3 regions of the Xanthomonas hydrangeae genome follow, and region 2 is predicted to be linked to each of the others. Evidence: predicted binding sites of a transcription regulator. Region 2 holds the regulator's gene; each other region holds the start of a gene.
The links. The regulator FliA, encoded in region 2, starts transcription of late flagellar genes. The targets are predictions, from matches to a motif close to TAAAGTTTNNCNNNCNNNGGCCGATAA.
Positions count from the first base shown of each region.

Region 1: NYR97_RS02380 (methyl-accepting chemotaxis protein) is a predicted target of FliA. The motif match lies at 1,570-1,596, and genes of this name have one in related genera.
Region 3: NYR97_RS02570 (methyl-accepting chemotaxis protein) is a predicted target of FliA. The motif match lies at 2,747-2,773, and genes of this name have one in related genera.

Region 1 covers NZ_CP103836.1:585,772-590,113, reverse strand. Annotated here, with positions in the region: gene NYR97_RS02380 (methyl-accepting chemotaxis protein) at 1-1,505, opposite strand, end outside; gene NYR97_RS02375 (glucose/quinate/shikimate family membrane-bound PQQ-dependent dehydrogenase) at 1,960-4,342, opposite strand, start outside.
Region 2 covers NZ_CP103836.1:4,508,503-4,512,844, forward strand. Annotated here, with positions in the region: gene NYR97_RS19010 (chemotaxis protein CheA) at 1-839, opposite strand, end outside; gene NYR97_RS19015 (protein phosphatase CheZ) at 842-1,468, opposite strand; gene cheY (chemotaxis response regulator CheY) at 1,468-1,860, opposite strand; gene NYR97_RS19025 (RNA polymerase sigma factor FliA) at 1,896-2,669, opposite strand; gene NYR97_RS19030 (MinD/ParA family protein) at 2,666-3,550, opposite strand; gene flhF (flagellar biosynthesis GTPase FlhF) at 3,537-4,342, opposite strand, start outside.
Region 3 covers NZ_CP103836.1:627,964-632,305, forward strand. Annotated here, with positions in the region: gene NYR97_RS02550 (hypothetical protein) at 1-298, opposite strand, end outside; gene NYR97_RS02555 (PI-PLC domain-containing protein) at 631-1,740, shown strand; gene NYR97_RS02560 (hypothetical protein) at 1,905-2,162, shown strand; gene NYR97_RS02565 (hypothetical protein) at 2,170-2,442, opposite strand; gene NYR97_RS02570 (methyl-accepting chemotaxis protein) at 2,909-4,342, shown strand, end outside.

The DNA of each region.
Region 1 (4,342 bases), 1.4 Mb from region 2:
ATCTCCTTGGCCGCATCGGCCGAGCGCCCCGCCAATGCGCGCACTTCCGAGGCGACCACGGCGAAACCACGGCCTTGTTCGCCCGCGCGTGCGGCTTCCACTGCAGCGTTGAGCGCCAGGATATTGGTCTGGAAGGCGATGCCGTCGATGACGCCGATGATCTCGCCGATCTTGCGCGAGGCGGTGCTGATCTGGCTCATGGTGGACACCACATCGTCCATCACCTTGCCGCCACTCTGCGCCACTTCGCCGGTGCGCACCACCAGACGATTGGCCTGCAGCGCGCTTTCCGCATTCTGCTTCACGGTGGAGGTGAGTTCTTCCATGGAGCTGGCGGTTTCTTCCAGATTGGCCGCCTGCTGCTCAGTGCGTTCGGACAGGTCGGTGTTGCCGGCGGCGATTTCCACCGCCGCCTGGCGAATGGTGTCGGAGGCAACCTGGATGCCGCCGATGATCTCGGTCAGCCGGGTCACGGTCTGGTTGGTGTCGTCGCGCAGGCGCGCAAAGATGCCGTGCGCATCGCCCTCCACACGCTGGGTGAGGTCGCCTTCGGCCATGGCGCCGATCACGCGTGCCAACGCGGCCAGGTGGGTTTCCACCGAGTCGTAGATGCGGTTGATGCCCTGGGCCAGCGACAGCAGGACACCGTCCATGCCGTCCATCTGCATGCGCCGACTGAAATCGCCGACCGCGGCGGCATCGATGACCTGGATCAGTGCCTGCTCGGCGTTGACCTGCGCGGTGACGTCCACCCACTGCGCGATGGTGCCCAGCTTGGTGCCGTCGGCGGCGATGATCGGGCTGTAGACGAAGTCGATCTGGCGGCCGAAGAACGGCGCGCGCACGGCCTTGGAGGCATTCAATGCGCGCATGCGGTCGATGGCGGCCTGGCTGTCCGGATAGATGTCGCCGATGCTGCCGCCGACGAAGCCTTCGGCATGGAAGCTGGGGCGGAAGCTCTGCACATCCGGCTCGATCAGCTTGAGCATCGCGAGCAGCTTGCGGTTGGCGAACAGCACCTGGCCGTCGTCGTCGGCGATGCGGATCATGGTGTCCAGATCGTCGAGTGCCTTGATCACGAATTGCCCATGACGCAGGCCTTGTTCCATCACGTCGATGCGGATCGCCAGCTTGTCCTGGGTCGCCTGCAGCGCATGCAGCAGCGGGGCGAGTTCGCCCGAGGCGTTGCGCAGATCCAGGCGCTGGAAGCGCTCATTGCCGATCGCGGTGACTGCACCGATCGCCTGTTCCAACTGCGCGCTGCTGCGGCGACGCGACCACCAGTACAGACCGGCGCTGCCTGCACTCAGCACCAGCAGCGCCGGTACCATCTTCCCAAGCCCTGCCCAGAAGCCGCCGGGAACCAGCGTGGCAGCGTAGAGCATCAGCACGCACAGCAAGCCGATCTGCGCGGCGGCGGGCACCCAGGCCGTTCCGGTGGCACGCGCAAGGCTCCTGCCGGCAGATGGGCGGGGGACAGCGGTGGCATCGTGTGAAGGCAACATAGGCTGGGTCCGACTAGGTGATCTGGGATGGGGACGCGTCCGGCAGGAAATACGCTGCAATGGGGTATCGGCGGCTGAGCCCGAATCATGACGGCGTGAAATTGCCGTTCGTCGGAACGTGCGACCTATATGGCTAAAAAGACCGATGTGATTGATTTGGAAGCGGTTTCAGTGCGGCTCGGTACACAACGGACTGCGGATCAGGTCTGCCGCTCGCCTTCTGAAATGTAAATTCCGTGTGAAATCTAATCACCTGAAATCTCGCCAAATTTCCTGGGAGACGGGCAATGCGCGGCGCGGGTTTGCGAGACGCACGCCCCATCAGCCGCGACGCTCACACACGCTATTGCGATTCCCGATTCCCGATTCCCGATTCCCAATTCCCCATAAAAAAACCGACCGTCTCGCGACGGTCGGTTCAATCTGTTGCATTCACTAACGCAGTGTCGGCCGATTACTTGGCCGGCGTGGCCTGCGCATCGTCCGGCAATGCCCAGGCGATGACGCTGTCGCCGGACTTGGTTTCCATGCGGTCGTGTCCGCCCACGGCGGCCACGATGTACTGCTTGCCGTCGATGGTGTAGCTCAGCGGGGCGGCCTGCGGGCCGGCCGGCACGCGGGTCTCCCAGACCTGCTTGCCGGTGCGGGTGTCGAAGCCGCGCATGAAGTCGTCCAGGGTCGCGCCGATGAAGGTCACGCCGCCGGCGGTGGCCAGCGAGCCGCTGTTGTTGGGCGTGCCGATCTCGAACTTAGTCTTGGACGGGATGCCCATCGGGCCCTGGTCGTAACCGGTGCCCAGCGGACGCCGCCAGATCACCTGCTGGGTGCGCAGGTCCACACCGGAGATGTAGCCCCACGGCGGTGCCACGCACGGCGTGTTGAGCGGCGACATCCACGGCTCCTTGCGCGCGCCGTAGGCCAGGCCCTTCTGCGCCATGTAGCCGGGGGTCTTGCTCTTGCCGTCGAACACCGACACCACGCCCAGCTCGTCCATCTTCTCGCGGGTATAGACCTGCAAGGTGTACGGCAGGCGATTGCTGTTCATCACCATGATGCCGCGCTGCAGATCGACCGAGACGCCGCCCCAGTTGATGCCGCCGTGGTTGCCGGTGAAGGCCAGCGAGCCCTGCAGGGTCGGCGGGGTGAACATGCCTTCGTAGCGCAGCTGCTTGAACTGGATGCGGCAGGCCAGCTGGTCGAACGGGGTCATGCCCCAGGCATCGGATTCGACGATGGTTTCGTACTCGCGGCTCGGCGCGCCCACGGTATTGGGCATGCCCGGCGAGATCGGCTGCGTGGCAGCGGTAAAGTCGCCGTGATCGGTCCCTTGCGGCACGGCGATCTGCTTGACCGGCATGATCGGCTCGCCGGTGGCGCGGTCCAGCACGAACACCTGGCCGGACTTGGTGGCCTGGATCACCGCAGGACGGGTACCGCCGCCAGCGACCGGCCAATCGACCAGGTTCGGCTGCGGGCCGATGTCGTAATCCCACAGGTCGTGGTTGACGGTGCGGAAGTGCCAACGCTCCTTGCCGGTGGCCGCGTCCACGGCGACCAGGGAGGCGGTGTATTCCTCATCCTGCGGCGTGCGGCCCTTGCCGAAGAAATCGCCCGAGGCGTTGCCGGTGGGCAGATAGACCAAGCCCAGCTCGTCGTCGGCGGACATCAGCGACCACACGTTCGGGGTCGAACGGGTGTAGGTCTGGCCGGCCGGCGGCTCGGCGGTGATCTCCGGATTGCCCAGGTCCCAGGCCCAGCGCAGCTGGCCGGTGAGCGCATCGAAGCCACGCACCACGCCCGAGGGCGCATCGCCTTCCTGGCCGTCGCGCACCTGGCCGGTGGGCTGGATCACCACGCCGCGCATCACCACCGGCGGCGAGGTCGGGCCGACGAAGCCCGGCTTGGTGTTGCCGGTGCCGGCATTGAGGTCCACATAGCCGTTATTGCCGAAGCTGGCGCACAGCTTGCCGGTCTGCGCGTCCAGCGCGCCGAGGCGGCCATCGACCATCGGCCAGAAGATCCGGGTCGGGCACTCGGCGGTGCCTTCCGGCGCCTGGTAGTACGACACGCCCCGGCAGGTGGTGGCGGCAACGCCGGCCATCGCCTTCGGGTTGGTCTGCGGGTCGAAGCGCCAGCGCTCCTTGCCGTTGGCCGCTTCCACCGCGATCACCTTCTGGGTCGGGGTGCAGATGTAGAGCAGCTCGCCGACCTTGAGCGGGGTGTTCTGGAAGGCGTAGCCCAGCTTGGAGCCGGCCGGCTTCAGATCGCCGGTATGGAATTCCCAGGCCACCTTGAGCTGCTTGGCGTTTTCCGGGGTGATCTGCGCGCCCGGAGTGTAGTGGTTGGACAGGTTGGAGCCGGCGTACGACGTCCAGTTGCTGGCATCGTGGTTGGCCGCGACGTTGCCGTCCGGGCTAGGCACGTTGGCGCGGCTGAACGGCGTTGCGTTCTCGGCCGGCAGCTTGGAGGCATCGGCCAGTTCGACATTGCGCGGCAGCAGCAACGGCCACAGGATCAGCGCTGCGCCCAGGATCGGCAGCACGCCGGTCACCAGTACATAGCCCAGACCCGACAACGGCTGCATGCGCCTGCGCGCCACGCCCCAGAACGGCAGCAGCACCAGGCCCAGCACCGAGATCATGGCCAGACGTGGGACCAGGCCCCAGCCATCCAGGCCCACTTCCCACAGCGCCCAGGCGATGGTGGCCGCCAGCGTGGCGCCGAACAGCCACAGGCCGGCACGCTTGCCCAGCGCCAGCAAGACGCCAGCCAGGAACAGGCCGATGCCTGCCAACAGGTAGTACCAGGAACCGCCAACGGCAACCAGGCGGCCGCCT
Region 2 (4,342 bases):
GGATCGGCCAGGGCTTCGACCAGATTACGGTCCAGTTCCGTCTCGGCGCCGATCAGTTCCAGCTCCACTTCCTTGGACAAGGTGCGCGCGACGTCGCGGGCCACCTTGGGGAAGCGCGAGAACACCTTGCTGACCGGCTGCATGCGGGTGCGCATGACTGCGGTCTGCAGGCGCGCGGTGGCGATATCCAGCACGCTGACCGCGCGATCGAGTTCTTCGTCGCGCAGGCGGGTGCGCAGGGTCTTCAAGCGATTGCGCGAGAGCACCAGTTCGCCGATCAGGTTGACGATGGCGTCCAGGCGCTTGGTATCAACGCGCACGGTCTGTTCGGCTTCGGCACCTTTTGCGGCTGCTTTGGGCGCGGCTTTGGCGCCGGGCGCCGGTGCGTGGCCGTCGTCGTGCGCGGCGTTAGCCACCGCAGCCAATGCGGCCTTGGGTGCGGCCTTGACCGCCGGCGGGCCGCTCTTGGCATCGAACTGCGCGATCAGCGAGGCCGGTGCGTGCGGCACGGTTTCGCCCGAGCCCATCGCATCGAGCATCGCCTGCAGATAATCCAGCGACTGCTGCGCGGCATCGAAGTGATGCGCCTGCAGCACCGCCTGGCCGGAGCGCGCCATGCCGAGGGTTTCTTCAGCGGCGTGGCACAGCTCGACCATGGGCTTGATCGCCAGAAAGCCGGCGCCGCCCTTGAGCGTGTGGAAACCGCGAAACACCGCGTTGAGCTGGTCGGCTTCGTCCGGTGCCTGTTCCAGCGCGACCAGCTGTTCGCCGAGGCGATCCAGGATTTCCTGGGCCTCGACGATGAAATCGGCAGCAATATCGTCTGGAACAGCACTCATGGTTACAACCCCAATCCGGACAGCAGGTCGTCGGCGTCGTCCTGCGACACCGCGTGACGGTCCAGGCCCTTGACTGCAGGACCGGCAAGACCGCCGTCGTCTTTCTTCGGCTCGGTGCTCTTGGGCGGCAGGCCGAGTGCGCCGAAGCCTTCGTGCACGCGCCGCACGATGCCGGCCACGCGACGGATGATCTGCCCGCTCAGGTCCTGGTAGCTCTGCGCCAGCGACAGTTCGGTCAGGTTGTGGCGCATCTTGTCCATCAGCGCGCCCTGGTCCTGATTCAGACCGCCGTCGCGCAGCTGGTTGGCCAGCTCACGGCATTCTTCGACCAGGTCCAGCGTGCGATGGCTGGCCTTTTCGGTCATTTCCACCACGTGGTCCAGGCGCGAACACGCATCGTCCAGCTCGCCGGCTTCTTCGGGCACGGTGGGCAGTTCGCCCAGCGCCTGACCGAGTTCGCGTGCGAGCCGGCTCAGGCCCTGCATCATCGGACGGGTGCGCAAGGCGGCGAGGTGGTCGACCTCGCGCTTCCAGGCGGCTTCGTCGCCGCTTTCCAGTGCATCGAGCGCGCCTTGCAGGCGGTCGATCAAGGCAGCGCGTTCGGCATTGGTTTCCACGGTGGCGTTCATCAGGCGGTCGCCGCCAGACGTTCGAACACCTTGCCCAGCTTTTCTTCCAGCGTCTGCGCGGTGAACGGCTTGATGATGTAGCCGTTCACGCCGCACTGGGCCGCTTCGATGATCTGCTCGCGCTTGGCTTCGGCGGTCACCATCATCACCGGCAGGTGCTTGAGCTTGGCGTCGGCGCGGATGTTGCGCAGCAGGTCGATACCGGTCATGCCGGGCATGTTCCAGTCGGTGACCACGAAATCGAACGGGCCGGCCCGCAACGCAGCCAATGCGCTGTTGCCGTCTTCGGCCTCTGCGGTATTGGTGAAGCCAAGATCGCCCAACAGATTCTTGACGATACGTCGCATCGTCGAGAAGTCGTCCACGATCAAAATCCGCATGTTCTTGTTCACATCAAGCTCCTAACACGAAAAAATACGCGAAAAAATTAGTCGTCAATTTCGACACCGGCATCGGCCAGTTCGAAGACCTTGAGGCGGCCGCGCAGACGCACCACGGCCTGGCCGTGGATCTGGCAGACGCGCGATTCGCTGACGCCGAGCACGGCGCCGATTTCCTTCAGGTTCAATTCCTGTTCGTAGTACAGCGACAGCACCAGCTGCTCGCGCTCGGGCAACTGGCCGATGGCCTTGCCCAGCTCGCGGCCGAACTCGCCACGCTCCATCATCTGCTGTGGGTTGGGCCCACCCTTGGCGGTGGTGTCCAGCTCGCCGTGATCTTCGATCCGCGACTCCAGGCTCAGCACCTGGCCGCGCGCGGCGTCTTCCATCAGACGCAGGTAATCGGGCAGCGGCATTTCCATCGCGGCGGCCACTTCGGTGGCGGCGGCGGCGCGGCCGGTGTTCTGTTCGATCTTGCGTACTGCAGCAGCAGCGTCGCGGGCACGGCGGTGTACCGAGCGCGGCACCCAGTCGCCACGGCGGATCTCGTCGATCATCGAGCCGCGGATACGGATCGAGGCATAGGTTTCGAACGAGGCGCCCTGGTCGGAGTCGTAACTGCGCGAGGCTTCGATCAGGCCGATCATGCCGGCCTGGATCAGGTCGTCCACTTCCACGCTCGCCGGCAGGCGCGCGGCCAGATGGTGGGCGATGCGGCGCACCAGGTCGGCGTGCTGGGTGACGATGTCGTTGGCGTTGTTGCGTTGCACTGCACGGTACTGCGCTGTGGCCGTCGTTGCGGTAGCGGTAGCGGTACTCATGCGGCGACTCCCCGTTGGATGATGCGTTCGACAAAGAACTCGACGTTGCCGCGCGGCACCGTGGGTGCCTGCCAGCGCGAGGTACGCCGCGCGATTTCTGCGATGGCCAGCGCCGACGGACTGGCGGGGTAGGCCTTGATGACGGGTTGCTGACGCTGTACCGACAAGCGCAACCAGTCGTCCTGCGGCACATGGCCGAGGTAGTTCAGCGACACGTCGCCGAGGAATTTCTCGCAGACCCGCGACAGCTTGTCGTACAGCAGGCGGCCTTCGTTGGGGTCGCGCACCATGTTGGCGATGATCTGCAGACGGTCCACGCCGCGTTCGCGCGAGAGCACCTTGATCAGCGCGTAGGCGTCGGTGATCGAGGCCGGCTCGTCGCAGACCACCACCACGGTGTCCTGGGCGGCCTGGCAAAAGGTCAGCACGCTGTCGGTGATGCCGGCGGCGGTGTCGATGACCATCACGTCCAGGTCGCGTTCCAGTTCGGAGAACACGTTGACCAGGCCGATGTGCTGGGCCGGGGCCAGTTCGGCCATGTGGCGGCGACCGGAGGCGGCAGGAACCACCAGCACGCCACCCGGGCCTTCGATGATCACTTCGTCCAGCGTGCAGCGGCCGGCGATCAGGTCAGCCAGGGTGTACTTGGGCGACAGGCCCAAGACCACATCCAGGTTGGCCAGGCCAAGGTCGGCGTCGAGCAGCAGGGTGCGCTTGCCCATCTCGGCGAGGGCCACGGCCAGGTTGGCGGAAATGTTGGTTTTCCCCACGCCGCCCTTGCCACCGGTCACGGCAATGGTGCGCACCGGGCCCAAGGGCTCGGGACGGGTCGCCGTCAGGGGGAAGGCGTTGGTCAGCTTGGCGTATTCACGCGACTGCATGGTTGTGCTCCGGAGTACAGGGCTTATCGGCAGCGCGCCGCAAATCTTCAAGGCGAAGAACGAGACTGGCGGCATTGGCGCGGTGCAGGTCGTCAGGGACCCGCTGTCCGTCAGTCACCCAGGTGATGGGCATTTGGTGGTCGACCACCACCGACAAGGCGCTGCCGAAGCGGCCGGTCTCGTCGAGTTTGGTCAGCACCACGCCTTGGGGTTTGGCGTGGGCGAAGCGGCGTACGACCTCGTCGAGGTCGGAAAAATGGGCGTTGGCCGGCAGCACCAGCAGCGAGGTGACCTGGTGCGCGGCGCGCAGCCAGTTCAGCTGCGCGGCCAGGGCGCGGTCGCGCTGGCCCATGCCGGCGGTGTCGATCAGCACCAGCTTGTAGTCGCGCAGGCGCTCGAGCAGTTCCAGCAGGCTCTCGGCGCTGTCGGCCTCGTGCACCGCGATGCCGAGCTGACGGCCGTAGCTGTGCAGCTGCTCGCGGCCACCGACGCGCTGGGTGTCGGTGGTGACCAGGGCCACGTCGCGCGGGGCGTGCTGGGCGGCGAAGCGCTGGGCGAGCTTGGCGATGGTGGTGGTCTTGCCGGCACCGGTCGGGCCGACCAGGGCGATCACGCCGCCGCGTTCCAGCGGGTCGATCGGAGCCACCGGCAGACGCTTGGACAGCAGGCCCAGCATCAGCCCGCGGCCGCGGTGCAATTCGGTATCGGCCGGGATCTGCAGGGCCACATCGCGGATCAGACCGGCGTCGAAGCCGTAGTCGTCCATCAGCTCCAGGGCCTGCGCACGCACCG
Region 3 (4,342 bases), 1.4 Mb from region 2:
CGACCCTGGGCGCGGAAAACCACTGCATCACCCGCTCCGGCTCCCCGGCATTGATCGACCACGCGTGGCGCACCGTCTCGCCCAGCTCCTCCACCCCCACCAGGCCCAGCTCTCGAATCTGTTCCGGGTCGAGTGCAAACATCTCCAGCACCCTGCCCGCATCGGCCGGCGTGCCGTAGCCGCTATTCATCTGCCTGGCGGTCCCTGCGCTGTAAGCAACCGATGCGGCGTGTGCGGACTCGGCGCGGCGCATGCCCTTGAGAAGTGCGCCGATGAGTTGAGGATGTGTCGTGGTCATGGTGCTCGCTCGATCATGGCCACAACTATGACCACCATCGGCGATGCGCTCAATCAGGAGGTTCCTGACCATGCGCAAGGAAATCACGAAGCGTGCCATCGGGGTTTTTCAGGCAATCACTTTCTGCAATCGATGTCATTTCGATGTCTGCCTAAACAGGCGTCTTCTAGCGAGCGATACCAAAAGCCAGTACCCGACATCGGGGCCGATTCATGCGTAGAGTCGACCGTCCCAGCGTCACGGTGGAGATTCCCATGTCCAGCCCGGCCACGGTCACAATCGACAACCGCTCCAGCTACACGATCGTGACCCACGTCACCCGGAATTACTGGGTGGAAGGCGACGGCGACTCCATCGATGGCAAAACCATCGAAGCAGACTCGAAACAGACCTATACCGTGAAGGCCAAGACCGCCCACCATGGCGAGTTGGACATCGACCTCATCGATAGCGCGACCTCCACTGTCATCGCGACGCTCAACATCAACAGCATCAAGGACCCGCAGGACGGCAGCGGCCTGGCCGGCACATCGAAAACGGCCACTCTGCAGATAGCGGCAGTTGGCCATCGCAGCTCGCCCGGCGACGAGGATCTGAGACGGATCGACGTCACCCTGGTGGATGTGAGCACCGGCCGGTTGCGTTACAACGACGTCTCCATGAAGGCCTCGCACAACAGTTATCAGCGCGACGAAACCTTGCGCGAGCAGATCACCTGGAACCCGAAAAATCACTACGACTGCGGGTGTGGCGGGTTGGAACTGGATATCGCCCAATCCGACGATGGCCTGGATTGGTCGGTTGGCCACAAGGGTTCCTACGATAAGCACTACCGTCAGCTCTCCGGCTTTTTGAGCGACCTGGCGGTGTGGTCGAAAGAGAATGACGGCCACGACGTGATCACCTTGCACCTGGACCTCAAACACACTGCGACCAAAGACTTCCCTGATCGACTGGATGCGTATCTCAAGGACAGGCTGCCGCGCATCTATACACCTGGCGAACTGATGGGGTCACAAGAGACGCTGGCACTTGGCGCCGAAAGCAATGGCTGGCCCTTCATTGAAGACTTGAAGAACACGTTTCTTGTCTGCGTGACCGGCAACAAGCAGGACAAGCAGACCTATGCGGAGACCGCGCCGAAATCGCGGCTGTGCTTCGCCGACAAAGACACCGATGCCGACGAGAATCCCTCGGATCCTCACCGGGTCTTTTTCAACTTCCACATCTTCCATTCTGATCGCGATCAATGGATGAAGACATTCAAGGCCTGCGTCGGCAGACGCGAGGTCATCATCCGTGCGTATCTAGCCAATAGCGAAGACAACTGGAACGACTGTCTCGACAGCGGTTGTTGCGTGATCGCGACCGACAAGATCAGCGACCACGCCTGGGCATTGGTCGGCGCGCAGCGCTTCGCCAAGCGGGTGCCGTTGTTGTAAGTGAAGGAATTCCCTTACGGCCCCGCTCGTGGTTCCTGACAGCGATGCGCGTGGTTTTCTGGCAGAATCGGCGGCCTGCGGGCTGATGGACCATCGGCGTCGGCCCGCAGGCATGGACGCCAAAAGCGCCAATCAACCAAGGTCAAGGAGGATCACGATTGGGAATGTCATCGATTCGGCACGTGGGCGACTATCAGCTCACCGCGCATGTCACGCCCGGCCAGGGGCAGTTTTCGGCTGAACTGCTGCTCAGCAAATCCGGCGGCATCACCTTGCAGCGATACCGTGTGCCGGGCGATGCGTTCGCCGACCGCATCGCCGCGCATGATCACGCCAGGCAGTGGATGGCGATATGCGAGGTCTCCAGCGATGGGCACGTGCGCTTCGATGCGCATGCCTCGATCAGGGCCGACTTGCAGTAGCCGCCGCCTAAGCAGGCGGGAAGCATCGGGTGAGCCGCTCGTTCCAGAAGGCGAGTTGCTCCAACGTGTGCGACTCGATGGGTTTTTCCACTGTCGACGACGCTTTGCGTTGCGCCACTGTGGCAATCAGCGATGCCGCCAGGCGATCCCAGCACAGTCTGAGCAAGGCCGGTTCGGGATGCGAAGCAAGCATGGCTTCCAGCATCGCCCCTTGCGCGACTCTTGATGCCTGCAATTCGCTCAGCGCATCGGTCACTGCCGTCATCCATTGCTCGGTCAACTGCTCCGTCATTTCCGCACGCGATCCTTTTCAAGATGCACAGGCTATCCGCAATGCACGGGTTTGTACCGGCTGCGCGCAAGATTCGCCAAGACATTACTGAACCGTATGGCGGAGGTTTTGAGCGAACCTCTCAAGCGACTCCTTTTTCATCACCGAGCGCTGCCGACAGTGCGTTGGCAAGATCGGCTTTCACTTGAAGTCGAGACGGCTTTCGACTCGATGAAAGATCTCAGCTGCGAACTTGCCGCCACTAAAACCGATGCCCGGCCTGACGGAGCGAATGACTGAGCTTGTCATCGAGTCAAGATTTCGTGAAATCTGCCGATAACGGATTGAGACACCCCGGCAAGCGCTAGCGAACCAGGCAAGCCGGTCGACGTTGGCAACAACGCCTCAGGTTGCTCGGGCAGGCCAGTCACTCGCCGGCTCCTCCCACTCCTCCGCTTCTTCCCCAGGTCACAGCATGCTACCCACGATCAAGAGCAAATTTATATTGGCATTGTTGGGAACGCTGATTCCGAGCATCCTGCTGTGTCTGTTCCTGCTGAACAGCCTGCACACCTCCAAGAACAATGTCGGCACGCTCTACAATCGCGACTTCACCGGCTCTGCGCTTGCCAGCAGCATCGACGGTCAGCTGACCCGGGTGGATATCAACATCCTGCGCATGATCGCCATCGGCACGCCCGAGCTGATCACGCAATGGAAGCAGGAAAACCAAACGCGCTTCACGCAAGTCGCGGCCAGCATCGTGGAACTCAAGCAGTTGCTGAGCCAGGAAGCCGAGCACACCGCCCAGCTGCAAAAGATCACGGCAAGCTATGCGCTGATGCAAGCGGGGATGCAGCGCCAGATCGAGTTGATCGAAGCAGGCGATATCGCAGGTGGCGCCGAAGTCAATCGGACCCAGGTCAAGGACAACGCCAACGCCACCTTTGCCGGGCTTGCCACCTTGCGTGACGAACTGGCCGCCTCTGCCAAGCTGCGCTATCAGCAGCAACAGGCCACCAACACGCGCGCCATTACCTTGTCGGCGATCGCGTTGGGGTTGATCGCGCTGGCCGGCGTGAGCATCGCGATGCTACTGGGGAACGCGATTTCACGCTCGATCCAGCGGGCAGTTGCCGCCGTCGAGCAGTTGTCGCGCGGCGTGCTCGATGTCGATATCAAGGTCACCGGCAAGGACGAAACCGTGCAGTTGGCCAGTGCGGTCTATCGCATCCGCGATCGCCTGCAAGGCGTCATCGCCGCCCAGCTGGAAATGGCACGCCGGCACGATGCCGGCGAGATCAGCTACCGCATGGACGAAAATGCATTTCCTGGCGAGTTCGGTCACATGGTGCGCGATGCCAACGCCCTGGCCAGTTCGCATATCGCCATGACGATGCGCCTGACACAGATCATCGGACGCTACGCCATCGGCGACCTGTCCGATGAGATGGATCGGCTACCGGGCGAGAAGGCGGTTGTCACCGAGACGATGAATCAGGTCAAACAGAATCTGCAGGCGATCAATCAGGAAATCAGCCGCCTGGCTTCGGCAGCGGCAGCCGGGGACTTCAGCGTGCGTGGCGACACCGAGCGCTTCCAGCATGATTTCCGCGCCATGGTCACCAGCCTCAATGACTTGATGTCCACCGCAGACGGCAACCTGCAATCGCTGTCTGCACTGCTGCAGTCCATCGCCGCAGGCGACCTCACGGCGCGCATGAGCGGCGAGTTCAAGGGCGTGTTCGCGCAGATGCGTGACGACGCCAATACCACCGCCACGCAGCTGGCGGAAATCGTCGGACGCATCCAGCACTCGGCAATCTCCATCAATTCGGCTGCCAGCGAAATCGCCGCCGGCAATCAGGACCTGTCGCACCGTACCGAGCAGCAGGCGGCCAACCTGGAA